DNA from 2 places in the Catonella sp. genome. Region 1 is predicted to be linked to the other one. Evidence: predicted binding sites of a transcription regulator. Region 1 holds the regulator's gene; the other holds the start of a gene.
The links. The regulator HrcA, encoded in region 1, represses chaperone genes, less so after heat shock. The targets are predictions, from matches to a motif close to TGTTAGCACTCNNNNNNNNNGAGTGCTAACA.
Positions count from the first base shown of each region.

Region 2: the regulator HrcA is predicted to act here: its motif matches at 4,786-4,816, upstream of htpG (molecular chaperone HtpG).

Region 1 is NZ_DBHIEC010000004.1:23,661-40,678, reverse strand. Features, by position in the region: gene lepB (signal peptidase I) at 1-20, opposite strand, end outside; gene rplS (50S ribosomal protein L19) at 134-475, opposite strand; gene pcp (pyroglutamyl-peptidase I) at 600-1,241, opposite strand; gene trmD (tRNA (guanosine(37)-N1)-methyltransferase TrmD) at 1,267-1,992, opposite strand; gene rimM (ribosome maturation factor RimM) at 2,002-2,547, opposite strand; gene ACO6HM_RS03020 (KH domain-containing protein) at 2,600-2,827, opposite strand; gene rpsP (30S ribosomal protein S16) at 2,846-3,088, opposite strand; gene ffh (signal recognition particle protein) at 3,166-4,506, opposite strand; gene ylxM (YlxM family DNA-binding protein) at 4,518-4,874, opposite strand; gene ACO6HM_RS03000 (HEPN domain-containing protein) at 4,964-5,365, opposite strand; gene ACO6HM_RS02995 (nucleotidyltransferase domain-containing protein) at 5,314-5,892, opposite strand; gene dnaJ (molecular chaperone DnaJ) at 6,008-7,273, opposite strand; gene dnaK (molecular chaperone DnaK) at 7,457-9,325, opposite strand; gene grpE (nucleotide exchange factor GrpE) at 9,397-9,978, opposite strand; gene hrcA (heat-inducible transcriptional repressor HrcA) at 9,993-11,093, opposite strand; gene queA (tRNA preQ1(34) S-adenosylmethionine ribosyltransferase-isomerase QueA) at 11,361-12,386, opposite strand; gene ACO6HM_RS02965 (methylglyoxal synthase) at 12,390-12,869, opposite strand; gene ACO6HM_RS02960 (diacylglycerol/lipid kinase family protein) at 12,875-13,792, opposite strand; gene ACO6HM_RS02955 (prephenate dehydrogenase) at 13,810-14,901, opposite strand; gene ACO6HM_RS02950 (DUF5704 domain-containing protein) at 15,106-17,018, opposite strand, start outside.
Region 2 is NZ_DBHIEC010000003.1:36,631-51,230, reverse strand. Features, by position in the region: gene ACO6HM_RS02250 (GntR family transcriptional regulator) at 1-21, shown strand, start outside; gene araA (L-arabinose isomerase) at 34-1,476, shown strand; gene ACO6HM_RS02240 (L-ribulose-5-phosphate 4-epimerase) at 1,487-2,182, shown strand; gene ACO6HM_RS02235 (xylulokinase) at 2,257-3,858, shown strand; gene fsa (fructose-6-phosphate aldolase) at 4,104-4,757, shown strand; gene htpG (molecular chaperone HtpG) at 4,939-6,903, shown strand; gene ACO6HM_RS02220 (S8 family serine peptidase) at 7,303-10,227, shown strand; gene ACO6HM_RS02215 (alpha/beta fold hydrolase) at 10,340-11,254, shown strand; gene ACO6HM_RS02210 (cyclic nucleotide-binding domain-containing protein) at 11,269-13,560, shown strand; gene ACO6HM_RS02205 (ABC-F family ATP-binding cassette domain-containing protein) at 13,682-14,600, opposite strand, start outside.

The DNA of each region.
Region 1 (17,018 bases):
AAATAAGATTTTCTAGCCATATATTTTCCTTCCAATTACGCCAGGTTACTAAACTCCGATTCTATGATACAATAAAAAAGGAACAACTGCAAGTAGTTGCTCCTTTTGATTACGCTCTGTTCGATTAGAACAATTATACCTCTTTAAGCTTAGCTGACTTACCAACTCTTCCACGAAGGAATGTAAGTTTAGCTCTTCTTACCTTACCGTGACGAACAACTTCGATTCTGTCAACGTTTGGAGAATGTACAGGCCAGGTTCTTTCTACACCGACACCGCCAGAAAGCTTTCTAACTGTGAAAGTTTCTCTTGAGCCGCCACCCTGTCTCTTAAGTACAGTTCCTTCGAAGATCTGAATTCTTTCTCTCTGACCTTCCTTTACCTTTGCGTGAACTTTAACAGTATCACCTACTCTGAATTCATCCACGTTTGATTTGAGCTGTTCTTTTTCAATCTCTCTGATTAATTCGTTCATTTCTATTCTCCTTTTATCATAGATGTTCTTAGCACTCTCACTATGAGGCGTCAGAGGACCATCCGAATTACATAACAATTTACTTTAACATAATTTTATCAATAAATCAAGACTTATTTTTATATTAACACTCAGCACCACCTACACCACTTATGTCCTCTTTGTTTTCAGCAATTGCACTTATCGCAGCTTCAAGTCCTCTCACAATGTCATTAAGTGGCATGGAAGGCTTATCAGGCTTATCTACTGTCTGCTCTGGTATATACGGAACATGGATGAAGCCCCCCTTCATTCCCTTATATGTTTTATCGATATAATATAACACTCCATACATCAAGTGATTGCACACATAGGTGCCAGCAGAATTGGAAAGGCTTGATGTTAATCCTGCTTTTTTTATAGCTTCAACCATAGCTTTTACAGGAAGGTTGGAAAAGTATGCATTTTCTCCGTCGAGGTAAATAGTTCTGTCTATAGGCTGATTACCTTCATTATCTGGTATTCTAGCATCATCTATATTGATTGCAATTCTTTCAGGGGTGATTTCCTCTCTTCCTCCTGCTTGACCTATACAGAGCACAAAGTCAGGCTTTTCTTTTTCCATAGTATCTATTACAGTTTTAACTGACTTATTAAATACAGTTGGAACTTCAAGCTTAATTATATCCAGATTAGCTATCTTATCTCTAACCTGTTTTACAGCTTCCAGAGCAGGATTAATGCTTTCTCCTCCAAATGGTGTAAAGGCTGTGAGTAATAGTTTCATGGGAACCTCCATATTTCAACATTGATTATTCAGGCAGCTTAGTTTTCTTAGGTAAAGTATGTGTTCTTATGTACTCCTCATAAAGCTCAGGCCTGCGCTCCTTAGTTCTTTTAAGTGCTTCTTCAAGCTTCCACTGTTCTATTTTGGCCTGATGGCCTGAAAGAAGGATCTCAGGAACTCTCATATCCATATACACCTCAGGTCTGGTATATTGTGGGTGTTCAAGGAGACCGTCTGTAAATGATTCTCCCACAGCAGATTCAGTATTGTTAAGCACACCCGGCACCAGCCTTGATATGGCATCTATCATAATAACAGCGGGAAGCTCTCCTCCAGTGAGTACATAGTCACCAATCGAAATAAAATCGGTACAAACCAGTTCCAAGGCTCTCTCATCAACCCCTTCATAATGCCCGCAAAGGAATACAAGTTCATCTTCTTTCGCAAGCTCTACCGCTATTTTCTGCGTAAAGGTTCTTCCCTGTGGGGTTACATAGATAGTTCTGGGCTTGTGGCCGATTTTTTCAGAAATAGCATTATGACAGCGGTGAATTGGCTCTACCTGCATAAGCATACCAGCTCCACCGCTATAGCAGTAGTCGTCCACCTTATTATGCTTATCAAGGGTGTAATCCCTGATATTTACAGCATTTACACTGATGAGTCCCTTGTTTATGGCACGGCCTAAAATGCTTTCCCCTACGATATTATTTATCATTTCAGGAAAAAGTGTCATTACATGGAAATTCATAATACCCCCTTAGTCAAGCAAGCCCTTCATAATATGTACCTTAACAAAGCCTTCTTCAGTATTGATTTCAAGCACACACTCAGGTATATGAGGAAGGCAGAATTCTTTAAGTTCACTATGAGCTTCATTAGGCTTTACTACTATCACCTTATTGGCACCTGTATCCATTACCTCAGATACTGTCCCATACTCTTCACCAGTATCAGAGGTCACCTTACAGCCTATTACATCCGATACATAGTGTTCACCCTCAGCTAAAGGAAGCGCATCCTCTCTTGCAACCAAAAGATCCATTCCCTTGTATTTTGCTATCAGGTCAACATTATCAATACCCTTAAAGGTAACTATAGGAGTATTCTTGAAGTACTTCACATTGTCTACTTCCACCTCAAGCATCCCACTCCCTTTTATAGCTCCTTTCCCTGAACCAAGGTCAATAAAGGCTCTTTTTAGGCTGTCAAACCTATCTGTATCATCCGTTGTTGGAAATACCTTAATCCCACCTGTAAGTCCATGTGTACTTGTAAGTACTCCTACTCTAAAATAATTTTCCATTATATCCTCATTTCAATAAAAAAGAGGAAGGATTACTCCTCCCCCATTGTCATCATTTTATTTCAACGGTGACTTTCTTATCATCCCTTGTGGCAGCAGCCTTAACAACAGTCCTTATAGACTTTGCAATTCTACCCTGCTTGCCAATAACCTTACCCATATCACTTTCAGCAACATGAAGATGAAGAATAGTTTCTCCATTCTCCTCTGTCTGTGTAACTGTGACTTCATCAGGATGATCAACAAGGGCCATAGCAATAACCTTTACTAATTCATTCATGATGACTACCTCCGATGATTACTCAGTTATACCAGCTTTCTTTAAGAGCTTAGCTACAACCTCTGTAGGCTTAGCACCATTAGCAATCCACTTCTTAGCCTCTTCAGCATTGATATTGATTGCACTTGGCTCCTTATTTGGATCATAAGTTCCTACCTGAGCAATGAAGTTACCGTGCTGAGCAACTCTCTCATCAGCAACCACTACTCTATAGAAAGGATGTCTCTTATATCCCATTCTCATCAATCTAATCTTTACCATTTTTCTTTCCTCCTATGTGTTTGTTTTAATTTTTGATACTTGTATCATATATGAAAATGCATAGCATTAACACCTAATTAAAGTCCGAAAGGCAGACCGAACTTCTTCTTTCCCTTACCCTTCATCATTCCGGACATCTGCTTCATAACCTTTTTCATCTGTTCCATCTGCTTGACAAGCTTATTTACCTCAGCTACATCAACTCCGGCTCCCTTAGCAATTCTGTGCTTTCTGGAAGGATTAAGGAGATTAGGATTCCCTCTTTCAGCCTTAGTCATTGAAAAAATAATTGCTTTAACCTTGTCTAAGGCTCCTTCATCAACAGCCGCATCATCAAGCTTTCCACCAAGGCCTCCAGGCATCATACCAAGAATGTCCTTAATGCTTCCAAGCTTTTGGATTTGCTCAAACTGTGAGAGCATATCGTTAAAGTCAAACTCGGCTTTCTTGAATTTTTGCTCAAGTTCCTTGGCTTTCTCAGCATCAAGGGCACTTTGAGCCTTGTCAATGAGGGTGAGTATATCTCCCATTCCGAGTATCCTGTTAGCCATTCTATCAGGATAAAACTGTTCAAGATCTGTTAGTTTCTCTCCCATTCCTGCATATAGAATAGGTTTTCCTGTCACACTTCTTATGGAAAGAGCCGCACCACCTCTGGTATCACCATCAAGCTTAGTAAGCACAACTCCATCAAGCCCAATCTTGGAGTCAAAGGTTGTTGCGACATTGACAGCTTCCTGACCTGTCATTGCATCCACTACAAGAAGTGTCTGCGTAACCTCAACCGCTTCTTTTATATCTACAAGCTCCTGCATCATATCTTCATCTATCTGAAGTCGTCCTGCAGTATCAAGAAATATCATATTGTAGCCATTGCTCTTAGCGTGTTCTAATGCCGCCTTAGCAATGTTTGGCGGCTTGTGGCCGTCACCCATAGTAAATACCGGAACTCCAACCTTCTCACCATTTACCTGAAGCTGCTTTATCGCAGCAGGTCTGTATACATCACAGGCAACAAGCAAAGGCTTTCTTGTACCTTTGAACTTCGCAGCAAGTTTTGCTGTGGTAGTTGTCTTACCTGCACCCTGAAGACCACACATCATTATGACTGTAATTTCCTGAGTTGGTTTTAAGGTAAGTTCAGTTTTCTCAGAACCAAGAAGGGCTGTCATTTCTTCATTTACTATCTTTATAACCATCTGACCGGGTGTTAAGGAGTTCATAACATCCTGTCCTATTGCTCTTTCTTCAACGGTCTTGATAAAGTTCTTAGCAACCTTAAAGTTAACATCCGCTTCAAGCAGAGCAATCTTTACTTCTTTAAGGGCAGCTTTGACATCATTTTCATTTAGCTTACCCTTGCCGCGTAAGTTCTTAAAAACCTTTGTCAGCTTCTCTGTTAAACTGTCAAATGCCATAGCTCCTCCTTCTAGAATATATTGTAAAGTCTGTCAAGATCTATCCTTACATTTTCTTTAAGCTTCTCGTCTGTAGATTTGCTTATTGTTTCTTTAAGCATATCCAAGGTAACGGATATTTCTTCGGATTTTTTAATTAGTCCCAGTTTATTATCAAACTCTTCCAGCTGTTTGATACTTCGTTTAAGATTATCGTGTACTCCCTGCCTTGATATACCTTCCGTTTCAGCTATTTCTGAAAGAGACAGGTCTTCATGTACATAGGCTTCAAGGAGTTTGCTTGAACCCTCCTTTAATAGCACACCATAATAATCATATAGCTCAGAAACTCTAAGTCTCTCGTCAAGTATATCTGCTTTCTTTTCCATAATAAACTCACCATCTTTTTAATCCTTAGGTATTGTAGCAGAAGAAAAAAGAGATGTCAAGTTTTTTTCTTGACATCATAAAAATATTATTATAATACCTTTTCACTTTCTAGATATATTTTAATAACATCTATAAATTCTTTAGCACGTACTATCTGCTTTTCGGCCTCCTCTTTAGATGCAATAAAGAAATCCAAATAATCTGCCTTTTCTCTGTTTTCTGAAGCCATTCTTATAATTTTAGATAGTTCTTTTGAAAATACACCATCTTTTACATAATTTTGATTAAAATATGCTATTACACCACTATGTTTACTACTATCAAATCCACTCAACGCATTAACAGCCCTTATAGCGTGAAATATAGCATAATATGCTCTATTTAATGTATTTTTATATCGTTCATTTTCATACATTATTTTAGCATCCGAAAGTGCTTCTAGGCTTGTTTCAAAACGGTACTTTGATAACTCTCTCGCTCGTTCTTCCATATAGAAATTCCTTCCTTTAATAAATTCTTATAAAATGGCAATGTTGACTTCCATTCATTTAAATTATCTTCTTCAATTGTAATAACGGATAAGGTAATTTCAAGATCCAATTCGTTATCAACTACTATATCTATCATCTTTCTATGCAGTTCATCTGTATCGGGTAATCTTAAAATAACTGCTATATCTATATCTGACTCTGGCATTTCCTGACCTCTTACATAAGAACCATATAGTATAATTTCTTCTATTACATCTCCATAAACTTTACCAATGTCTATACACATATTAGTTAACTGTTTAAGTAGTCCTGGATATTTTTTATTTATTCTGGTTTTGTTTCTCCAATTTCTATACTGACCACTTTTAATTCTTTTATCCTCGCTTATTTCAGCAGTTTCAGGAATAAGCCACTGATTACCTACTTTTTCTCCATTTAATTTTCCATTACTAAGCATTCGCCTTAAATTCCCTGAATCTTTTCCAAATATAGCAGCATACTGTGAAACAGTATAAAACCCTTTCATATACTCACCTTCTTTCATATTTGACATTAACACATTATCGTGTAAATGTCAAATTACTATATACAAATTTAGATAGCACTAAAAAGTACTATCTAAATTAAAAATATCCATTATTTTATTCAAATAAATCTTTCAAATTCTCTTTGATATTATCTGCGAAGCTCTTCCTCTTAGAACCTTTTCCTTTCTTGCCTTTTTCCTCACCCTTAACCTCTGACGAAGCTGATTGGCTTGCATTAGGCTTTGCTTCTGCCGGATTGCCCTTTGCCTTATATCTGGTTTCAAAGGTTTCATCAAGCTCTTCAAGGATTCTTTTTTGTTCTTTGGTAAGAGATGCAGGAGTCTGAACTATAAAGGTAATGTAATGATCGCCTCTTACGTCCTTATTTCTAAGTGTAGGCATACCCTTACCTCTAAGCCTTACTCTTGAATCCGTTTGTGTTCCCGGCTTCACTGTATATATAACATCACCATCAACTGTACTTATCCTGATATCGCCTCCAAGAGCAGCCTGTGTAAATGAAATAGGTACTGATGAATAAATATCATATCCATCTCTCTGGAAGTTAGGATGCGATGGAACATGTACCTCTACAAGTAAATCTCCGCGAGGTCCCCCGTTTGTACCAGGTTCTCCCTTTTCTCTGATTCTGATAGCCTGTCCGTCATCAATACCTGCAGGTATATCTACCTCTATGGTCTTACGTCTGGTGATATAGCCTGTACCACGGCAATCAGGACATTTATCCTTGACTATCTTACCTGTTCCGTGACAATCAGGGCAGGTCTGTACATTACGAACCATACCAAAGAGCGACTGCTGGGTATAGGTTACCTGACCTGTGCCTCCGCACTTACTACAGGTTACAGGAGTAGTTCCTGCCTTAGCACCACTTCCGTGACAGGTCGCACATTCCTCCTTCATATCAAGAGTAATCTCTTTCTTACATCCTTTTACAGCTTCATCAAACTTAATTCTAAGGCTATAGCGGATGTTTGCTCCCTTTTGAGGGCTGTTGTTACTTCTTCTGCCACCACTGCCGCCAAAGAAGTCAAATCCGCCTCCACCTCCTCCAAAGAAGCTTCCAAAGATATCTCCAAGGTCTATATCGCTAAAGTCAAATCCGCCTGCTCCAGGTCCGCCTCCATTGCTGAAAGCAGCGTGTCCGAACTGGTCGTATTGTTTCCTCTTTTCATCATCACTAAGTACTGCATAAGCCTCAGAAGCCTCTTTAAACTTAGCCTCCGCCTCCTTATCACCCGGATTGGCATCAGGATGATACTTCTTAGCAAGCACTCTGTACGCTTTCTTCAATTCATCAGCAGACGCATTCTTAGCAACACCAAGAACCTCATAATAATCTCTTTTCTGATCTGCCATATTTATCCCACTTTCATCAATTTATTTTAAACACATACAATTCACCCTATTAACCATAAACGTCTTATAACTATAACATATTTCGTTATGTATATCTATGGTAAAGTGTGATTATCTTATATCTTTATACAGGTATTGGGCTGCCGCCAAGGCCTAGCGCGACAGCCCTATTTTTATCAAATATTATACTTCTCTATAGTCTCCATCGACAACATCGTCATTGCTACCAGAGTTAGATGTAGTCTGACCTGTTTGTCCTCCCATATCAGGACCTGCACCTGTAGCGCCATTTGACTGCTCATACACCTTTGTGAAAAGGCTCTGTGCACTAGCCATAAGCTTTTCTTTAGCAACCTTAAGCTTATCAATATCTTCGTCAGATACATTGTCAGCAGGAGTAGCCTCAAGAATATCCTTAAGTGCCTTAAGGTCAGCCTCTACTGAGCTCTTGTCAGCCTCTGTAATCTTGTCGCCTACATCATTAAGTGCCTTCTCTGTCTGGAATACCATAGCATCAGCATCATTTCTTGCATCAATGCCTTCCTTACGCTTCTTGTCCTGAGCCTCAAACTCAGCAGCTTCTTTAACAGCCTTTTCTATATCTGCATCACTCATGTTTGAACCTGCAGTAATTGTAATATGCTGCTCTCTGCCTGTTCCAAGGTCCTTAGCAGAAACATTAACAATACCGTTTGCATCTATATCAAATGTAACTTCAATCTGAGGGATTCCTCTTGGAGCAGGGGCAATTCCATCAAGTCTGAACTGTCCGAGGCTCTTGTTATCCTTTGCAAACTGTCTTTCACCCTGAACTACATTGATATCAACTGCAGACTGATTATCTGCCGCTGTAGAGAATACCTGGCTCTTTTTGGTAGGAATAGTTGTATTTCTTTCGATAAGTTTTGTAGCAACACCACCCATAGTCTCAATTGAAAGTGAAAGTGGTGTTACATCAAGGAGAAGGATGTCACCTGCACCTGAATCGCCTGCGAGCTTACCACCCTGGATAGAAGCACCGATAGCTACGCACTCATCAGGGTTAAGGTTCTTGCTTGGCTCTTTACCTGTAAGCTGTGCAACCTTTGCCTGAACTGCAGGAATACGTGTAGAACCACCAACTAAAAGCACCTTACCGATATCACTTGCATTAAGCCCTGCATCCTTAAGTGCATTCTGAACAGGAATAGCAGTTCTCTCAATTATATCATGGATGAGCTCTTCAAACTTAGCTCTTGTAAGGTCAAGTTCAAAGTGCTTAGGTCCTTCAGAAGTAGCTGTAATGAAAGGAAGGTTGATATTGGTTGTGGTTGAAGAAGAAAGTTCCTTCTTTGCCTTCTCAGCAGCTTCTTTAAGTCTCTGAAGAGCCATTTTATCAGTAGAAAGATCTACACCTTCTTTGTTCTTAAAGTCTGCGATGAAGTAGTTGGTAAGTACATTATCTACGTCATCACCACCAAGCTTGGTATCGCCGTTGGTTGAAAGAACTTCAATAACACCATCACCGATATCGATGATAGATACATCGAAAGTACCACCACCAAGGTCATAAACCATAATTTTCTGTTCTTTTTCATTATCAAGACCATAAGCAAGAGCAGCGGCTGTAGGCTCGTTGATAATACGCTTTACATCAAGACCTGCAATCTTACCTGCATCCTTGGTTGCCTGTCTTTGCGCATCATTAAAATAAGCAGGAACAGTGATAACTGCCTCTGTTACCTTTTCTCCAAGATATGCCTCTGCATCAGCTTTAAGCTTCTGAAGAATCATAGCTGAAATCTCCTGAGGGCTGTATGACTTACCATCAATATTTACCTTATAGTCAGTTCCCATATGTCTCTTGATAGAAGATATTGTTCTATCTGCATTGGTTACAGCCTGACGCTTTGCAGTCTCGCCCACAAGACGCTCACCATTCTTTGTAAATGCAACTACTGAAGGAGTTGTACGCATACCCTCAGCATTAGGAATAACCACAGGCTGTCCACCTTCCATAACAGAAACGCATGAATTTGTTGTACCTAAATCAATACCAATTATTTTACTCATAATAATTACCTCGCTTTAATATTTATATTTTAATGTGATACGAAACTGCTTATATTGCAATCCCGCAAATGCTAGTTAACAACTTTAACCATACTTGGTCTTACTACACTTTCTTTATACATATAGCCTTTTTGCATCTCTTCTGCCACAGTATTTTCGCCAAGATTTTCATCTTCACCGTGCATAACTGCATTATGTATTTCAGGATTGAACTCCTTGCCAACAGCTTCTATAGGAGTAACTCCTACATCCGCAAGGCACTGCATAAGCTGCTTATACACCTTATCTATGCCTTTAGCAAAGGCCCCTTCCTTTTCTTCTTCAGAAAGGCTGCCAAGTCCTCTTTCGAAGTTATCAATGATAGGAAGAATCTTTTCAACTATTCCCTTCGCACCTAAGTCATACATCTGCGACTTTTCCTTCTCAGTGCGCTTACGGAAATTGTCAAACTCTGCCATCTGGCGCATTAGCTTGTCATTTAACTCATCTATCTTGTTCTTATATTCTTCCTCTTTTGATGCTTTTCTTTCTTCGTTTATCTTATTTAGCTCTTTTTCATCTAAAGATTCTTCAGAAACTATTTCAGCAGAAGCTGTTTCTTCAGCATCAACTTTTTCTATTTTCTCTTCAGAATGTTTCTTTTTATCTTTCACAATCTACCACCTTTCTATGTATCACTTACATAATTTATGTCATTTTTCATATCTATAAGCTTAATTGCCTTTGTAGTTTTATCCTCACTCTGATGCTTAAATATGCTATCCAACTGTCTCATTAGATTCTTAAGTGATCCGACAACTTTCGCATAATCCATTCTTTTAGGACCTACTATACCGATTTTGCCGTACACACCTTCTTCTATCTCATAAGTAGCAGTCACAACAGAACAGTCCTTCAAGCTTTCTACATTTGTATCATTTCCTATATAGACCTGAATGCCATCGTCATTGCCATCATCCATCCTGTCTGTAAGAAGAGCACTCAGTTCTTTCTTTTCCTCGATTGTATAAAGAAGCTTTTGCATATTGTCACTATCATTAAGCTCAGGATACTTTAGAATATTCGTAGTACCACTTGTATATATTCTAAGTGAATCATCTTCAGAGAATACAGATCCTATTGCATCTATTATTCTTCCGACAAGGTTCACATATTCTCCTGCCTGTTCCTTCATCTTTGCAATAACTCCTATGTTTATGTCCTCCATATTAAGTCCTGCAAGAAATGAATTAAGCATGATATTAAGCTTAAGGAGTAAGCTTTTCTCAACCGCTTCATCAAGCCTAATTATCGTGTTCTTAACAGCATTCTTTTCAAGCACAACTACTATAAGGAGATTTTCTTCATCAATCTCTGAAAGCTGTATAAATTTAATATTGTTGCTTTCATATTTAGGAGCAGATACCACTGTAGTATAATTTGTTTTCATTGCGAGTAAGTTGGCAACCTGCTGAAGTAAAGTCTCAAGTTTATCTGACTTTTCAATCAAATCCTTTTTAAGGCTTTTTTCTTCCTTTATTTTGGTCTGCATAAGCGAATCGACATATAATCTGTAAGCATTATCCGAAGGTATTCTTCCTGCCGAAGTATGAGGCTTTACCAAATACCCCATATCTTCAAGATCTGACATCTCGTTTCTTATAGTTGCAGAGCTAAGTTTCAACTCAGAAAACTTAGATATTGTTCTGGAGCCGACAGGCTCGCCTGTCTCAAGATAGTTCTTGATGACAGCTTTAAGTATCTCAAGTTTTCTATCGTCAAGTTCCATCTCATCTCTCCTTTCTTTTAATTGTTAGCACTCACTCGACTAGAGTGCTAACATCTATTAGTAAGATACCACCTTATATATAATTTGTCAATAGAAAATTGCAATAAAAATTGTGTAATATTTGTGTCCTTTAAAAATGAAAAGGCACCCCTTTCGGAGTACCCATTTAATGTCAATATCATAACAAAATTTAATATGTTAAGAACGGTTATAATTAGCATCTAAGAAGTAAAAGCCGTACTTGTATATGGAAAAATAATATCTACACTATATTAGTATCATAGCATCCCCAAATGAAAAGAACCTATACTTTTCTTTAACAGCAGTTTCATAAGCAGAGAGCACATTTTCTTTTCCTGCAAATGCAGAAACCAACATAACAAGGGTGGACTCAGGCAGGTGGAAGTTAGTTATAAGCCCATCCATAACCTTAAACTTATATCCGGGATAAATGAATATGTCTGTTTCACCTGTCTTTGCTTTCATATAGCCATTCTCATCTGCAACTGACTCTATGGTTCTGCAGCTTGTAGTACCTACGCAGATTACTCTTCCACCGTTTCTTTTAGTTTCATTAATAATGTCAGCAGCCTCAGCATTTACTTCATACCATTCTGTGTGCATATGATGATGATTTACATCATCTACCTTTACAGGCCTGAAGGTTCCAAGTCCGACATGTAATGTAATACTTGCTATTTTTATACCCTTCTCTTCTATTTTAGACAGAAGCTCTTTGGTGAAGTGCAGACCTGCTGTAGGAGCTGCTGCTGAGCCATCATACTTAGCATAAACAGTCTGATACATTTCTTTATCTTCAAGCTTGTGTGTAATATATGGAGGGAGCGGCATTTCACCCAGGGAATCAAGTATCTCTTCAAATATGCCTTCAAAATAAAACCTGACTAATCGGTTTCCTTCTTCTGCAATCTCCAAAATCTCAGCTTTAAGTCTTCCGTCTCCAAAAGTAACCCTGGCTCCGGGCCTTAACTTCTTTCCCGGCTTTACCAGGGTTTCCCACACATCATTTGCCCTTCTCTTAAGCAGCAAGACCTCAACCTTGCCGCCTGTGCCTTCCTTTTCGCCTATAAGTCTTGCAGGAATAACTCTGGTATTGTTAATAACCAGACAATCTCCCTCATTAAGATAATCTATTACATCACTAAATATCTTATGTTCTATAGCCCCTGTTTCCCTGTTAAGAACCAAAAGCCTTGATGCGGTTCTGTCCTCTAAAGGATCCTGAGCTATAAGTTCTTCAGGTAAATCATAAAAAAAGTCACTGGTTTTCATATATTATAAGGTCCTCGCTCTATCCGCTATATTTTTGTTAAAATCAATTATCTTATGATCATATTCCTTATCCATAAGGGTGGAAGTTATCATAAAATCTGCAGTAGCCTTATTGTTGGCAATCGGAATATCGTATACCTGACAGATTCTTAAAAACGCTTTGACATCAGGGTCATGTGGCTGTGCTGATAGAGGATCTGAAAGGAAAACTACAAAATCAATCTTCCCTTCTACAATTTTAGCACCTATCTGCTGATCTCCACCAAGAGGTCCGCTGTTATAACCACGAACAGGAAGACCTGTTGCATCTGTTATCATCCTAGCTGTAGTTCCTGTTCCCGAAAGAAAATGCTTCTCAAGAATCGATTTATTGTCCATACACCACTGAATGAGTTCTTTTTTCTTACCATCATGCGCAATTAGAGCTATATTCTTCTGCTTTCCGATTGTTAGTGTAATAAATTCATTGTTTAAGTTTTCCATTATTCTTACCTTACCTTTACTGTTAACGCCTGTTTATGGTTTTTTATTTGAACATTTTGATGGAGGCCTCCTGCTTCACCGTCAAGTGTCCATTGCAAGCCTTCATCCGCTTCAATTTTAATGTTGCCCGAATGAAAATGACAGATATTATCTGTTTTCATATCCATTAGAATAAATGAATTTATGATATTTTGCAAATCAAGCGGAGACTTGGGAGTTTTTACAAAAATCGCATCAAATTCTCCATCATCTAAATACACCTCAGGACCTGTAATCCCCTTAAATCCTCCAACTGACTTTGAGTTAGCAACCATTCCAAAGATGAAATCATCTTCGATCACTTCCTCATCATAAGCTATTTTTAAGTGATAAGGTCTGATTTTTTGTAGGCTTTTAACACCTTCAAGGAAATACGCAGCCTTTCCGATTACATTCTTTACATCCTGAGAAGTCTCATAGGAAACCTCAGTAAATGCACCAAAAGCTGCAACATAAGTAAAATAGCTATGTAGTTCTCCCTGGTCTCCAACGTGGAAAGAGCCTATATCAACCTCTTTATCCTCTCCATATATAATAACATCTACTGCGTCAGACACTTCTTTGGGTATATCAAGACTGGTTGCGAAATCATTAACTGTACCGACAGGAATATACCCGATTGATGGAATTTTGTTTCCCAGCTTTTTAGACTCCATCATCCCTCTGGCAACTTCGTTGAATGTACCATCACCTCCGGCACATACAAGCAAGTCATAATTATGAGCCTCATTTTTAGCCATTTCATCAGCATCACCACTTTTAGCAGTAGGAAATACTGTTATTTGGTATCCCTTAAGTGATAGTTTTTCAAGTATCAAGGATACTTCTTTTCTTATATTACCTTTTCCCGAGTTGGGATTATATATAAATAAAAGTTTGGACATAATTACGGCCTCCCTCTCTAATCAAAAATTTTATAATTTCTCTCTTTTATAGCTACAAGTGCCGCTTCTTTTGAATGGCTGTCGTAAAATTCAATTCTAAGTACCCCGTCTGAGAACTCCCTGTTGTGAGCTATTCCCATATTTTTAATGCTAATACCCTTGGCTGCAAGTATGGATGCCATAATAGCAATAGAGCCCGGTTCATCAGGCACATATAAAAGAATTTCGTGAGAGACAACCATATTGCTTTTTCTAAGAGGGAGAGAATCCCTATAATCCTTATTACTGTCAAAAAAATGATAGAGACTATCCTCATCCTTATCTTCAATCAAAACTTTTATTTTCTTTAGCTCAGTTATGTATTTTTCTAGGAATTCTCCTATACTGTCTCTATTTGTAAGGCAGATATCCTTCCACATCGCTGGGGAGGATGAAGCTATCCTCGTTATATCCCTAAATCCTCCTGCTGCAAGCATCGCAAGTAAGCCATTTTCCTCATCTGCTTTAGCTACCACTCCAACCAGTGATGATGCAACTACATGTGGTACATGGCTTATTGCAGCGGTTATATAATCGTGCATTTTTGCATCAACAATTATAGAAACCGCCATTGTTTCATCAACTAATTCCCTAAGTTTTGCAAGTTTAACTTCATCAGTATCGCTAAAAGGCGTTAAGATATAATAAGCATTTTCAAACAGGTGCACATTTGCATTGGAATAGCCTGTCTTCTCTGAACCAGCCATAGGGTGTCCGCCTATGAACTGCTTTTTCATTCCAAGGTTAACAGCTTCAGCGGCTATAGCTTCCTTAACACTTCCAACATCAGTAACTATACAGTCTTTTTTTATTATGGTTTTAAGTTCTTTAAGATAAGATATGTTGCTCATTACCGGGGCAGAAAGCACTATCAGGTCACACTCTGAAAACTGTGTCAAATCAGTTACTATTTCATTTAGAACTCCGTCATCCTTAGCCAATAAAAGTTCAGTATCTTCATCTTTTTTATAATTATAAGCCATAAATATGTAATCAGGATGCTTTTTTCTCCATATCTTAGCAAGCGAGCCTCCAATGAGACCAAAACCAATAAACCCTATTATCTGCATATATACTCTCCAATTAAGCCAAAACCAATAAACCCCATTTTCTTCATATATACTCTCTAAACAACATCTATTCCCAACAGTTCATAATGAAACAAGTCTGCTACAGCCATCTGTAGCAAACCTGCATCATAGGGTATCAAATGCTTTTATTACCCTAAGCCAATATAAAAATGATAGCTTCAAGCCTTGGTTTTGTCAATGCTTTTAATAGACCTTTTTAACTTTACTCCTTCTCTCCTGCCATATTTTCTTAGATAGGTCAAACACAAAGAGATCCCCATGTATAAATTTTATCTCGTCCCCACCTATGTCTTTCTTCCTTCTTCCAAATGTTTCATATCTCCAATTGTTAAAGAATCCATCCTTTTCATTTTTCGAGTTAATATAGCTTAATATTTTTTCCCCGTCTTTTAAGGTATATATATCTGCTAATACAGTAAGATAGCCGGATTTAATCCAAAAATCTTCATCAAAATATATAAATGAGTGTTTTTTCATATACTCTTCAAGGTTGAATCCCTTTTTGCAGACATATATCCTTTCCGGTAAAGAGTATTCTCCCCTCCATCTCTGCAGGTATGGATTGCTTCCCGCTGCCAAAAGCTGCTTTGGAAGTAATGCCTTATCATACCTGTACAAGCCAATATCTCTACCTCCAACTTTAGTAAAATGAATGTTACTGTTGTCTCTTTTACCCCCAACTTTTATTAAGCCTAGCTTCTTATTATCTTTAGCAGGCACCTCTTCATAATAAATATCAACAGGTACCCTGCTTCCTGCCTTTATGTCAATAACATAAAAGTCAAAATCCATCCTTATACCATACGCTTCATTTAGATAATTTCCTATGGTTGTCATCTCAAAGGAAACCGCATACCCCTTCTTGAAGGCTCCTTCATTGATAAACTTAGGATTGTCACCTTGAATCAGAGGTAAATTGTATAGCCTAACACCCTTATCAAAAACAAAGTTTTTACCTTTTCCTTCCCACATTGAGGTATTTTTAACATCTAATAAAGTAAAATCTATGAGTCTTCCGCTTACTTCAACATTAATTCTGTTTTCTGCGATATAATTCTTATACGAAAGATTGGCATATTCTTCAGCATCTGAATTCGATATATGATTTAGAGCATAGGCTCTTACTATAACTGTGTATTTCCCCTCATTAACTGTCATAGGAAGATGAAAAACCGTATTACCGCTCACTGTAATAGGCTCATTGGCAAAATAGGTTTTGCCTTCTACTTCAACTTCAAAAGGAAAAATAACTTCCTTTTTCAGAGTATATTTTGAATAATCCCTGTCACCATAACCCTTTATATCCAAGTGGTTTCCAGCTGTTTTGATATCAATACTAAAGTCTTTTTCCAGTACAAGCTGGTATAAAGACTTATCAGGTTTAACGAGCTGACACCACTTCCTTGCATCTTCAATACTGTAATCGCAGACTACAGGAGTATGTACCTTAACCGGATTTACATCATCAATATCAAATACCAGACTTGTTTCTCCTTCTGGATTTACGCTGTCACTAAGCGTATAAAATACCTGTCCACTACTTTCATAAACACCATTTTGCACCTGTGTATCTATCGTCTTCCCATCTTCGTACAACATTTTATGACTTATATTCTTACCTTTTGTAGCAGGTTTTAAAGGCTTTGGTGCAGACTTTCTTACTTCCTTATCATCCATAATAAGCTCATCATCTATGACAAGACGGTCATTTTTAACCATCATGTCACCTATGTGAGATTCAACAGCAGATGAAGGATTGTAAGACGGGATTGTGCGTCCCTTTACAGATTTATTCCCCAGATTGACTGATGTTAGGCTTTCAAACGGTGGCTTTACATGCTCTTCAAATGGTAAGCCTGTAATATACTCTACTTTTGGTGCAACTTGCTCTTTAGGCATCATCATGCTTCCTGTATCAGGTATGGCCGCATTAACTAAAACCGCACCATCAAGCGTATACACCAAAAGACTGTCAATATACCAATATGAATACTTCCTTTGAACTGTGGTTAGATAATCCACTCTCTCAACTTTAGAATGTCGTTTACGCTTTTTACCCTTGCCTGTTGTCCAATGCAGATGCCAATTAATATAAC
Region 2 (14,600 bases), on a different contig from region 1:
AGGGACATAATAGAAAAATAACAGGAGGGAATAATGATGGAAAAGTTATATTTTGTAGTAGGTTCACAGGATTTATACGGTGATGAGTGCCTTAAGCAGGTGGCAGATGACAGCAAAGAAATGGCAGAATTCTTAAATGAAAAGCTAAAAGGAATAGTAGAGGTAGAACTGCTTCCTACAGTTGAGACCTCAGAAACATGTATTCACAATCTCCGCAAGGTGTCAAATGATGATGACTGTGTAGGTGTAATCACCTGGATGCATACATTTTCACCTGCGAAAATGTGGATAAAAGGCTTGCAGGAGCTTAGAAAGCCTCTTCTCCACCTTCATACTCAGGCAAATGAAAAGCTTCCTTATGACAGTATAGATATGGACTTTATGAATCTCAATCAGGCTGCACACGGTGATAGAGAATATGCCTTTATTTTGGCAAGAATGGGAATCACACACGAGGTTGCAGCGGGATTTTACAAGCATTCAAATGTAATTGCTAAGATTAAACGTTTTGCAGAGGTAGCTAAGGCTATAGCATTTTCAAGGAAACTTAAAGTCGCTTCCTTTGGTAACAATATGAGAGAAGTTGCTGTTACTGACGGCGACAGGGTAGAGAGCCAGATTAAATACGGCTGGGAGTGTAATTATTACGCAATTGGTGATATAGTAGATATAGCAGCTAAGGTGTCAAAAGAAGAAATCGATGCTAAGATGAAGGAATATGCTGACAAATACACTATGGCTACCACAAACACAGAGGCTGTAAGTGAGCAGGCAAAGTATGAGATTGCCATAGAAAAGTTCTTAACAAAGAATAAGATAGGAGCATTTGCTGACACCTTCCAGGATTTACACGGGCTTAAGCAGCTTCCGGGACTTGCTGTGCAGAACCTTATGACAAAGGGCGTTGGCTTTGGTCCTGAGGGGGACTACAAGATATCAGCTATGTCAGCTATACTTATGAAGATGGCTGAGGGTAGGGAAGGTGCTACAGGCTTCATTGAAGATTACACCTACGACCTTACAGAGGGAGAAGAGCTTGAACTTGCTTCCCATATGCTTGAAGTACCACCAGCATTTGCAGCCACCAAGCCTGAAATTCAGGTTCATCCACTGGGTATAGGTGGAAAGGATGATCCTGCAAGACTTGTGTTTGACGGTGTTACAGGAGATGGAATTCAGGTAACCATGGTGGATATGGGAGATAGATTTAGAATAATCTGTGCGGATATAGAACTTGTAAAACAGCCTAAGCCAATGCCTAAGCTTCCTGTGGCAAGGATAATGTACCGCCACAAACCTAACTTTAACATCGGAACTTCCGCTTGGTGCTATGCAGGAGGTGCTCATCACTCAGTGGTATCTACAGCGCTTACAAGAGATGATATAGCTATGTTTGCAAGGCTAACAGGCACAGAACTTATTACAATAGGAGATGACACCACAGAAGCTGATTTACAGAAGTTCTTTATGAAATAAGGAGGCCGTTATGCTAAACGAGCTTAAACAAAGAGTTTACGAAGCAAATATGCTTTTGCCTAAGTACGGACTGGTTACCTTTACCTGGGGCAATGTATCTGGCATAGACAGGGAAAAGGGGCTTATGGTCATAAAGCCAAGCGGAGTTGAATATGATAAGCTAAGCCCTGAGGATATGGTTGTAGTTGACCTTGATGGAGGCAAGGTGGAGGGAGAACTTAACCCTTCCTCCGACACCAAAACCCACATTGAACTCTACAAGGCTTTTCCAAATATAGGTGGAATAGTGCATACTCATTCTCCTTATGCAGTAGGCTTTGCGCAGGCAGGTGAGGACATACCTTGCATGGGTACCACCCAGTGCGATTATTTCTATGGGAATATTCCTTGTATAAGGCATCTTACCAAGGAGGAGATAGATGAGGATTATGAGAAGAATACCGGTCTTGTGATAGTAAAGGCCTTTAATGAAAAGAATATCAATCCTGACTATGTTCCTGCCTGCATCTGTAAGAGCCACGGCCCATTTTCCTGGGGAAAGACACCTTTTGAGGCTGTGCATAACGCGGTAGTTATGGAGGAGGTAGCCAAGGTGGACATCTTTGCTAAGATAGTAAATCCTAAGGCGAAAAATGCTCCTGCTCATTACCTTGAGAAGCATTTTACAAGAAAACATGGACCAAATGCGTATTATGGACAGAATTAAGGGCAAGTAAAACTATATTATTGGTGTCTGTGCTACGGATGTATTTAGGTAGCAGTCAGTGAAACGGAGAATATATGGGAAATGAAGCGATTTGCAGTGAGAAAGCCGAGCTTATAAAACAAGGGAGGACATCCCTTGGTATAGAGTTTGGCTCAACCAGGATAAAGGCTGTACTTGTTGATTTTAGCGGAGAGGTTCTGGGTGTTGGTGTCCATGACTGGGAAAACTCCCTTATAGATGGGATATGGACTTATCCCTTAGATGAAATCCACGCAGGGCTTAAAAAATGTTACACCTCTCTTAGAAAAAATGTAGAGGAAAAGTATGGAGTTACTCTGAAAAAAATAGGCTCAATAGGCATAAGTGCCATGATGCATGGACTTATGGCATTTGATAAAGAGGGGAAGCTGCTTACACCTTTTAAGACTTGGAGAAATAGTGATACCGAGACGGCTGCTGATGAACTGACTAAGGTCTTTGATTTTAATATACCTCTTAGATGGACTATAGCCCACATTTATCAGGCAGTTCTTGATAAGAAGGACTATGTGAAAGAGCTTGACTTTGCTGTAACCCTAGCGGGATACATACATTTTAGGCTTACAGGTGAAAAAGTTATAGGTGTAGGCGATGCAGCAGGTATTTTCCCTATTGAAAATGGGAATTACAACAAAAAGATGATTAAAGACTGTGAAAAGCTCGTACTGGATAATGGTTATGGCATAAAGCTTATGGAGATTTTGCCAAAGGTGCTCACTGCAGGGGAGAATGCAGGTAGTTTGACATCTGAGGGAGCAGCATTTCTTGATGAAAGCGGAAACCTGGAGGCAGGAGTACCTCTTTGTCCGCCTGAGGGAGATGCAGGAACGGGAATGGTGGCTACTGGCTCAGTAGCAGTAGGCACTGGAAATGTATCTGCAGGCACATCCATTTTTGCCATGCTTGTGCTTGAAAAGGGCTTATCAAAGCTTTATAGAGAGATAGATATGGTTACTACACCAGACGGGTACCCTGTAGCTATGGCACATGCTAATAACTGTACCTCAGACTTAAATGCCTGGGTGAATATATTCAGGGAATTTGCAGAGCTTTTTGGAATAAAGGCAGATATGGGTGAGCTGTATGGCAAATTATATAATGCTTCCTTAAGCGGAGATAAGGACTGCGACGGACTTCTTTCTTATGGCTATTATTCGGGAGAGGGTATAGTCCACCTGAATGAGGGCAGGCCATTATTTGCAAGAATGCCTGAGAGCAAGTTTAACCTTGCAAACTTTATGAGATCTAATCTATATGCTTCACTTGGGGCGGTTAAGATTGGGCTTGATATTCTCCTTAAGGATGAAAAGGTTAGGGTGACTAAGATTATGGGGCATGGTGGGCTCTTTAAGACACCTTTGGTTGCACAAAGCTACCTTGCAGCAGCAGTAAATGCCCCTGTTACGGTTATGGATACTGCAGGAGAGGGAGGCCCTTGGGGAATGGCTGTACTTGCTTCTTACCTCCTAAATAAGGATAACATGAGTCTTTCTGAGTATCTGGAGAGGGTTATATTTAAGGATGCGAAAGGAACAACCATAGAGCCTGATGCCGGAGATGTAGCAGGACTTGAGGCTTATATGGAAAGGTACAAGGCGGGGTTAGAGGTAGAGAAAAGGGTAGTGGAAGTGTTATAAGGATAAATATGAGCCTGTGGAAGGGTGATTACTTTTGTCACAGGCTCTTGAAATATTGAAAAGTTATAAAAATCAGGCATAAAAGATATTGAAAAGCCATATAATCTCGCCTCAAAAGTTATTGAAAAGTCACATATTCTATGTAATAATGATACTATAAAGTCATTGATAGGCGTTACTCAGTAGCATAAATTCATTTACCTTGTGGTAAATGTAAGTTAAAAATAACAAACGGAGGGTATACTATGAAGATTTTTGTGGACACAGCCAATGTTGAAGACATAAGAAAAGCAAATGACATGGGGGTTATTTGCGGAGTTACTACCAATCCTTCTCTTATCGCAAAAGAAGGGAGGGACTTTGGTGAGGTAATTAAAGAGATTGCTTCCATTGTAGACGGACCAATCAGTGGAGAGGTTAAGGCTACAACCACCGATGCGGAAGGCATGATAAAAGAAGGCAGAGAGATAGCTGCTATTCACAAGAACATGGTTGTAAAGATTCCTATGACTGTAGATGGTCTTAAGGCTGTTAAGGTACTTGCTACTGAAGGCATAAAGACTAATGTAACTTTAGTATTTAGCGTCAATCAGGCTATACTTGCAGCCAATGCAGGTGCAACCTATGTGTCACCTTTTGTTGGAAGGCTGGATGACATCAATCAGCCGGGTATTGACCTTATCCGCCAGATAGCTGAAGTATTTAGCATATATGGATATGAAACAGAGATAATTGCCGCATCTGTACGCAATCCAATCCATGTTACCGACTGCGCTCTTGCAGGAGCAGACATTGCAACCATACCATATAAGGTAATTGAGAATATGACAAAGCACCCTCTTACAGACCAGGGGATAGCAAAGTTCCAGGCTGATTATAAGGCTGTATTTGGTGAATAGTTTACATGATAATGAAGGAAATATACTTTGTTAGCACTCAATAAAAAAGAGTGCTAACAAAACCTTGACAAAGCTTTAAATCAGTATTATTATAATAATCGAACAGTAAATAGCTGTTCGATTTTTAGCTTTTAAACGACTAAACATCAAAAATAAAAATAAATATACGAGGTGAAATAATATGGGAAATATTGAAAAAGGTTCATTATCAATTACTTCGGAAAATATATTTCCGATTATCAAAAAATGGCTCTACTCCGACCACGATATCTTTTTAAGGGAGTTAGTATCCAATGCCTGTGATGCTATAACCAAGCTTAAAAAGTTAGATGGTATAGGAGAGTGGAAGGCACCTGAGGACAATAAATATAGAGTAGATGTAATCACTGACAGCGAAGCAAAGACTATAACAGTCATTGACAACGGTATTGGTATGACTGCTGACGAGGTGAAGAAGTACATCAATCAGATAGCATTTTCAGGTGCTCAGAGCTTCCTTGAGCAGTATAAGGACAAGACAAGTGAGGAGCAGATTATAGGGCACTTTGGACTTGGTTTCTACTCAGCCTTCATGGTAGCAAGAAGAGTTACTATAGATACTCTTTCATATAAAGAGGGAGAAAAGCCTGTACACTGGGTATCAGACGAGGGCATAGACTTCACTATGGAAGATGGTGACAGGACGGAGCGTGGTACCAAGATAACTCTTTACTTAAATGATGACTGCTATGAATTTGCCAATGAATACAGGGTTAAGGAGATTTTAGAGAAATACTGTTCATTTATGCCTGTTGAAATCTACTATACCAATGCCAATGCGCTTAAGTCTGAAAAGACTGAGGTGGTAGATGACAAGGAGGCAGAGAAGAAGGAAGATGCTCCAAAGCCAATCAATGATATCCATCCACTTTGGACAAGACATCCTAACGAGGTAAGTGAAGAGGACTATAAGGAGTTCTATAGAAAGGTATTTAGAGACTATAAAGAACCGCTTTTCTGGATTCACCTCAATATGGACTATCCTTTCAACCTCAAAGGTATCCTCTACTTCCCTAAGATTAACAACGAGTACGAGGCAGCAGAGGGAACCATTAAGCTTTACAACAACCAGGTATTTATAGCAGATAACATTAAGGAGGTCATCCCTGAGTTCCTGCTTCTCTTAAAGGGTGTAATTGACTGCCCTGACCTACCTTTGAATGTATCTAGAAGTGCGTTGCAGAATGACGGATTTGTTAAGAAAATATCAGACTACATAACCAAGAAGGTGGCTGAGAAGCTTTCAGGACTTTGCAAGACAGACAGGGAAAATTATGAGAAGTACTGGGATGACATCAGTCCTTTCATCAAGTACGGCTGCTTAAAGGATGATAAGTTTGAAGAAAAGATGAAGGAATTCATCCTCTTTAAGGACTTAAACGACAAGTATGTAACCTTTGATGACTATGTAAAGACTATAGAGCCTGAAAAGGTCGAGGAAGAAAAGACTGAAGAGGAACAGAAAGAAGACGGTGCAGAGACTGAGCCGGAGAAGCCTAAGAAGATAATCTACTATGTGACGGATGTGCGTGAGCAGAGCCAGTACATCAATATGTTTAAGGAAAACGGATTAAATGCCGTTATACTTGAACATAGGATAGACCAGCCTTTTATCAATGCTCTTGAGATGAAGAATGATGACCTTAAGTTCGAGCGTATCGACTCCAAGGTAAATGCTTCTGCTAAGAATGAGCTTCCTGAGGAAGAAGTAAAGGCTATGACAGAGAGCCTTTCAGAGCTTTTTAAGAAGGCACTTGATAAGGATAAGCTTGAAGTTAAGGTTGAAAGCCTCAAGAATGAGAATGTTTCTTCTATGATAACCGTATCAGAAGAAGTACGCAGGATGCAGGATATGATGAAGCAGTACGGCATGGGAGCCATGGGAGATTCTCCTTTTGAGATGGGAGAGGTGCTTGTGCTTAACAGCAACAATGCTCTTGTTAAGTATCTTCTTGACCATAAGGAGGAAGCCGATAATGATAAGGTAAAGCTCTTCTGTGAACAGCTTTACGACCTTGCAGTTATAGCCAACCGCCAGCTTTCCCCTGAGGCTATGACTAAGTTTATAGCAAGGAGTAATGAGGTGCTTAAGCTTTTGGCTGAATAAAAATTTATAAATGGGCTGTCGCCTTAATGTATACATGCAAGATATAAGGAGTTGATGTTATGGATACAATCGAAAAAAGTGAAACAATGAACTCCTTGTATATGTTTTTGACATAGGGTCAAGGGGTGATACCTACAAGAAGCCGTATGTATGATGAGAAGAGCAATTTAATGATAGATTGTAGAAACAATGCAGGAGATTTATAAACAATGGAGGCTTATAGATATTAGCTTATCTATAAGTCTTTTGTTAACTTATCAGAGAAGGATTAATGCTGGATAATCCTGTTAATCTTGCATAAACATCACTTTTTTTTACTGAGAAATTAAATTATAGACAAAAAATGCCGATAATGTTATTATGGTTGCGTAATATATACAAAAATAAAGGAGAAAACCTATGAGGAAATTTAAGACAGCATTGGCAATTACTTTATGTGCAGGACTTTGTGTTAGCTCTGTGACAGGAGTTTCTGCTAAGACAATGGCTGATCCATTACTTGACAAGAAGAATCCTGACTACCAGTATCAGTTTGATGAAGTCAACGTAATGAAAGCATGGAAGCTATTAAAAGAAAAAGGTTATTCAAAGGTTAAGGTCGGCGTTATAGACACAGGCGTAGACACACACCACGAAGACCTAAAGAAGAACTTAAAAGAATATGTTCGTGTTACTAAAGGCGTAGAAAAGAAGGCTACAGATGATGCAGATATGCACGGAACCCACGTGTCAGGAATAATTGCAGCCACCTATGGCAATGGCAAGGGTGGAGCAGGTGTAGCTACAGGCTATGACAATGACATGGTTGAGCTTTATGTAGCTAGTGTACAGGATGACGATGGTCAGATAAATGATGTAGACCTTATAAGGGCTATAGAGTATATGAAGGAAAAGGGCGTTAAGGTAGTAAACATGAGCCTTGGCGGCTACAGCTATTATGACAACGTTCACAAGGCATTGAGGGCAGCCTATGATGCGGGTATGGTATTTATAGCTGCATCAGGAAATGAAGATACCAATAAGGACAGCTCACCTGCTGTATTTACAGAGGTTTTATCTGTCAATTCATCCGACTACTACAATGAGCCTTCATATTTTTCAAACTATGGTATGTATTCAGATATATCCGCACCGGGCTCAGCAGTGCCTAGCACAATCCCAGGCAACAGATATGTACCATTTTCAGGGACATCAATGGCTTCACCTGTGGTAGCGGGAGTTGCGTCACTTGTACTCTCTGCCAACAAGGACCTTACTCCTAGGCAGGTATACAACATACTTTGCGGTACTGCCAACAAGTCTAAGATGGGAAGCAAGTTCTTTGACGATAAAGAGTACGGCTATGGTATTGTAGACGCTTATGCAGCGGTAAAGGCAGCATATGAGATGAAGGAGCATCCTTCAGATAAGGTAGATGGTATCTTTGTAAAGAGCAAGACACTTACTGTGCCAAAGGGCTACGAGGTAGCGGTGGAAACACTGATATCACCTTATACAAGTACAGCTGATATCACCTGGTCAAGCAGTGATGAAAAAGTGGCTACAGTTGATAAGGATGGCTATGTTAAGGGCTTAGCTGCAGGGCACACAACAGTGACTGCAAAGGCAGGAGACAAGGAAGTAAATGTATCTGTTAATATTTCAGAAGATACAGCTCCTACCAGCATTGAAATATTAAAGGCAAAGAAGGTTATCTCTGTTGGCGAAATGGCAGTTCCTACTGTAAAGATAACTCCAGAGGATGCATTTGTTACTGAGTATTATGCAACAAGCAGCGACAAGAATGTAGCAGTAGCTTACTCAAACTTCGGTGTAAGAGGTATTAAGCCTGGTAAGGCAACTATTACCTTAAGAACAGTGAACGGACTTGAAGAAAAGTATGAGGTTATTGTTAAGCCTGCCGTTTCAGATATCAAGATAACAAAGAAGACAGCTAAGCTTCAGGTAGGTAAGAAGTTTAAGTTTGCTGCACAAGCTCTCAATTCATCAGGCAAGACTGATGTGGCTGAAAAAGGCGTAGAATGGGCGGTTACTGATACAAGATATGCAAAGATTGACAAGAAGACAGGTGAGCTTACAGCCAAGAAGGCAGGTAAAGTCTTTGTAAAGGTCACATCTAAGGGACTAATAGAAGACGGAACTCACAATATGTCTAAGATACTTAAGGTAGACCTTACCGGTAAGGCAAAAGAGATGCCTAAAAAGCCTGCTGATAAGGCAGTGAAGAAGTCTAAAAACATGGTTAAGGCAAGCCATATAGTAAGTTCTGAGGCTATGCTTAAGTCAAAGGCAAGTGATTTGATTGATACAGCTTATGCTGAATTTGATTCAAACCGTACAAAGTATACTCCTGAGGTTTTTGATGCTGTGGTAAAGGTTAGGAAAGAAGCTCTTAAGTACATCTTAGATGCGAAATATGATACAGAGCTCTTTACTGGTGGTGTTGATGAGGAAACAGAGGAAGATTCACAAGTACCTACAGGCAAGCTCGCTGACTACGCTAACCAGCTTAGGGCTCTTGCAGGATACGACATACTTAAGACAGGTCCTAAGTACAACTTTGCTAAGCTTAAAGATGATGTTTACAATACTGTCAAAGAGGCTTATAAGGCCGTAGATAAGAAGGGACTCAATGAATATTATATTCAGATTGTAGATGCAGCATACACCAAGGCTTTGGCGGATATTAAGAAGGCAAAGAATGTGCTTGAGCTCTCTCTTGCAGAAGGCAAAGCGGCTAAGGCTCCTGCGCCAGATGATCTTGAGATAAAGGGCATAAGAAACATCACAGACTATGATGCAGTGTACACAAACAACGACATCAAGGTAATGAAAACGATACTTAAGAGACAGCTTGATTCTTATGTAAATGGTGCGCTTAAGAAGGCGGGCTATAAGAAAGACCTAAAAGGACTTAAAAAGGATCTTAAGGCCTACAAGAAAGACATTGACAATACTCTCTATGTAGGCGAGATGTTCACCAAGACAGAAAACTACATCAAAAAGATGGTTAAGAAAACAGGCGTTCAGTACGAAAAAGTATCTATAGGAGATATGAATAAAGCTAACGCAGAGATTGATAAGGTTATGTCAGGATTTGATATAAAGAATTACTCCGCAAAGGGCTGGGACAAGGTAAAAGCTGCTTATGACGATGCAAGCGATACCTTAAACAGTGCCTGGTACAAGGGTGAGCTTTATAAATTAGGTAATAGGCTTAAGGCAAAGATTAGCAAAGTAAAGACTCTTAAAGAAGAGAAGGCGGCTAAGGCAGCCAAGGCTTCTAAAAAGAATAATGCACCTGCTAAAAAGACAGGTAAATAAACTTAGCTAACCGGGGAATAAAGAGTTTTAACATATGTGGCATATTGTAAAGGCCGGTGGCTGACCTTTGCAATATGCTTATGGTGGTTTATGGGATGGATTGGAGAAGGTGATGAATAAAGAGACATTTAACTTTGATTCGGCTGATGGGAAGCACAAGATTGCGGCCTATATTTATACTGATGAATTAGTTAAGCCTAAGGCTGTGATAGAACTTTCACATGGCATGTGTGAATATATCGAACGTTATGAGTGGGTTGCAGACTTCTTTACAGCCAGAGGCTATGTATTTGCCGGCAATGACCATTTGGGACATGGTGGTTCATCAAAGCCTTGTGAATACGGTGACTTTGATGAGGAGCATATTGAGCTTGACCTTAAAAAAATGAATGATATCTTAAGGGAAAGGTTTCCGCTGCTGCCTATTATTTTATACGGACATAGTATGGGGAGCTTTTTTGCGAGGTGGTATGCAGCAAGGTATCCGGATACTATAGACGGACTGATTTTAAGCGGTACTGCAGGGCCATCGATTAAGAACAGTGCTGGAAGGCTGCTTGCAGCATTTTTGGCCAGAACCCATAAGGAAGGCTATGTTTCTGATTTGCTCATTAAGCTTAGTTTTGGTAAGTTTATAGATAGAATCCCTGATGCCAAGACACCTTGTGACTGGATTACACACGATAGGGAGCTTATAGATAAATACACTAAGGACCCTAAATGTAATTTTAATTTTACTGCAAAAGGATATCATTCCCTTCTTACTGCCCTTACGGTGGTAAGTAGAAAGGAATGGGCAAGGAGCCTGCCAAAGGATATGCCTATCCTTCTTATATCGGGGAAGGAAGACCCAGTAGGCGACTATGGTAAAGGTGTAAGAAAGGTTACTGAAATGTTAAGAAATGCCGATATTAAGGATGTGACCGAATATATCGACCCTACAGGAAGGCATGAATTGCACAATGAAGTAAACAGGGCAGATATTATGAAAGTAGTTGCTAAATGGCTTGATGAAAGATTTAGTTGATTTTGGGAGAAGATATGTCAGAACTTATTGTTAAAGCTGGGGAGACTCTGGTAAGTGCCGGGCAGTCATTTGATAAGCTTTGTATTATGAAGTCCGGTAAGATAAGGGTTTTCTGTGAGGGTGGAAGCTATGAGCTTGGCCCGGGGGATGTGGTTGGTATATGCGAAGTGCTCTCAGAAGTGCATATATTATCATATATTGCAGTGGAGGATACTAGCTTTTTTGTTTATCCGGTTACGGGTATAGAATCTATAGATTTGTTGATTAATTCCAATCCTGATATTGCAAGGATATGTATTCGTTCCTGCTTTAGGCAGATAACAAGAATCATACATTCATACAGGACTGAGCAGGTAAGGTGCAATACTATCTATGACAACTTAACAGCCTGTTATAATCTCTACTTGCACCTTGCCGAAAAGGCAGGGGTAAAGCTTGAGCCTAACAAGGGAATAGAGCAGATTGAGGCATATTATAATATTGAGGATATTGATTATTGGCTGATGGGGTATTATGAAGGCCTTAATAAGATATATGCAGGAAGAAACTTCAAGGCTCTTATGGCTGAGCCGGATGTATCTATAGGAATGATTAAAAAAGGCTGCATTGATGTAAGGAAAGCAGTTCACCTGATAAGCGAAAGGCATCAGTTTATAAGAAAATGCTTAAGAGGCTTTTTTATTGAAAAAGAAGGAGGTATCTTCTATAAGCTTTTGGAAGTGTATAAGAAGATTTCTTCAGATGTGTTCATTAAAAACAGCTTGTTAAACAAGATGGCTATTATGATAAGTGAGTCGGGCAAAGTCACGCTTAATGCCAATGACGAGCTTGCTATAAAGATAAAAGAATGTACTGATTCATTCAAAGCCATAAAGCTTGCTAATTCTCTTACGGTAGCAATGGAAAAAGAAAATGAAGAAGGTGATTTGATAGAAAAGTTCTATGAGTCACTAGATACCATACTGGACTTTGCTGAGATAGTTGGACCTGAGAGAAGATTTTTTAGAATTAATATAAATAAACTAAAAAAACTAAAGGATAAAAATGCAATTGATGATGAAACTACTGCGCTTAAAAGAGAAATAACAGCAGAATTTTATCAGATATATACTGAGGTTTTCTTTAAGAGCCTTGAAAAAGAAATTACTCCTGTTATCAGGATGTTTCTTTACTTTGGATACATTGATGAGATACTTGCGGGAGAAGAGTATACCAAGGCCTTGTATAAATTCTCTGAAGAGCTTAAGGAGAACGATCCTGCCGTAACGGGAGTATATACCTTCTATGACTGGCTGTTAGCAGTATACAGGGGGGAAAAGAAGCCTTGTCGCAACGAGCTTGAGGTGGATTTCTCTGACTATGTAAGGACACTTAAGTCAACCAAGAAAGTCACCAATTCCGAGGCTGAAAAGCTGATGGAGGACGGAGAAGCAAAAGTATGCTATGAGCTTGACAACATATTTAAGACAGCAAATAAGATAACCTGTGGACGTGTATCCACCTTCTGCCCGGTATTTTATGCAGACAATATCTTAAAAGAATTTGAAAGCTGTATGGTAAAGCCGGACATTATAAGAAAGAACATAAATGCTATAAAGAGCGTGGACTTTTCAGCATTTTATAGGGAAACTCTGCCTATCGGTGACGGTGACCTTATGGCAAAGGAGCATATCCACGTAGAAAAGCTTCCTGACTTCATCCTCATGCCTAATGCAGGTGTAAGAGGTATAATGTGGCAGGAGATAGAAGGAAAGGTAAGAACCACACCTAGCAGGATGTTCATATCTATACTGCATATGGATGACCTTCTAAGTACCATGATTAAGATGACCGGTGAGTTCCGCTGGGAGATCTGTAAGAGAGTGCAGGGAGGACGTTGGAACGATGTAACCGACCCTTCGCTTACCAGCTTGTACTGTGATTATATACAGTTCTACCGTAAAAACAGCAACCTGACTCCTAGCGCTAAGGAGAAGATAAAGATTTCACTTCAGCGTTGCCGCAACAGCTTCAAGGATATGTTTGTTCAGGATTACCTCACCTATATCCTATATGAAGGCAAAGGTTCTCCAAGGCTTAACAAGGTTGCAAGACAGATACTCTTTGAATTCTGTCCTCCTGATGAGGAAGGAATAAGGAGGCTTGCCAATAATCCAACCTATATGGAACTTATTAAACAATGGGAAATTAAGAGAGAGCAAAAACTGCAAAAATACGAACATCTTGAAAGAAGGCTGCTTAAGGAAACAGGAAGTATACCTTTAAGCCTAAAGATGGAGATTGACTTTGTAAAAGGAAAACAATAAATGACAGCCGTCTTGTAAATATATATACAGGGCGGCTGTTTTTTACCTGATAGGATACAAGTGTCAAATGCTTTTAACACCACAATCTTGATAGGAAATATCTCAAAAATATCTATGTAAATTACAGCAATTTGGTTGTCCACTGGGACAAATCCCATACATCACTTGCAAGCCCTTCATAGAATTCAGGCTCATGGCAAACCATAATTATGCTGCCCTTATAGGATATAAGGGCTCTTTTTAGCTCTTCCTTGGCATCCACATCCAGGTGGTTGGTAGGCTCGTCAAGTACGAGGATATTGCTTTTTCTGTTAATAAGCTTGCAAAGCCTTACCTTAGCCTGCTCTCCACCACTTAATACCTTAACCATACTTTCTATGTGTTTGGTGGTAAGACCGCATTTACTAAGGGCACTTCTAACCTCGTACTGGCTAAAGCCCGGGAATTCTTCCCAGATTTCATTGATACAGGTGTTATTTCCGTTTCCGCTCATTTCCTGCTCAAAGTAGCCTAGTTCCTGAGAATCACCAAGCCTCACCTCTCCTGAAAGAGGCGGAATTAGTCCCATAATGCTCTTAAGCAGGGTAGTCTTTCCTATTCCGTTAGCGCCTTCAATAACGACCTTCTGACCTCTTTCCATGTAGAGGTTCATAGGCTTACTTAGAGGGCTGTCATAGCCTATAACAAGGTCTTTTGCCTCAAGGATGACCTTGCCGCTAATTCCCGCTTCAAGGAAGTTAAATACAGGCTTTGGTTTCTCTCCGGCAAGCTCAATTATATCCATCTTATCAAGTTTTTTCTGCCTTGACATAGCCATATTTCTGGTGGATACCCTCGCCTTATTTCTTGCCACAAAGTCCTTAAGGTCAGCAATTTCCTTCTGCTGTTTGTTATAGGCAGCTTCCTGCTGCGCCTTCTGCATCTCATAGACCTCAAGGAAGTTGTTGTAATCACCCACGTATCGCTTTAGTTCCTGGTTGTTCATGTGGTAGATGATGTTGATTACACTGTTTAAGAAAGGAATATCATGGCTTATCAAG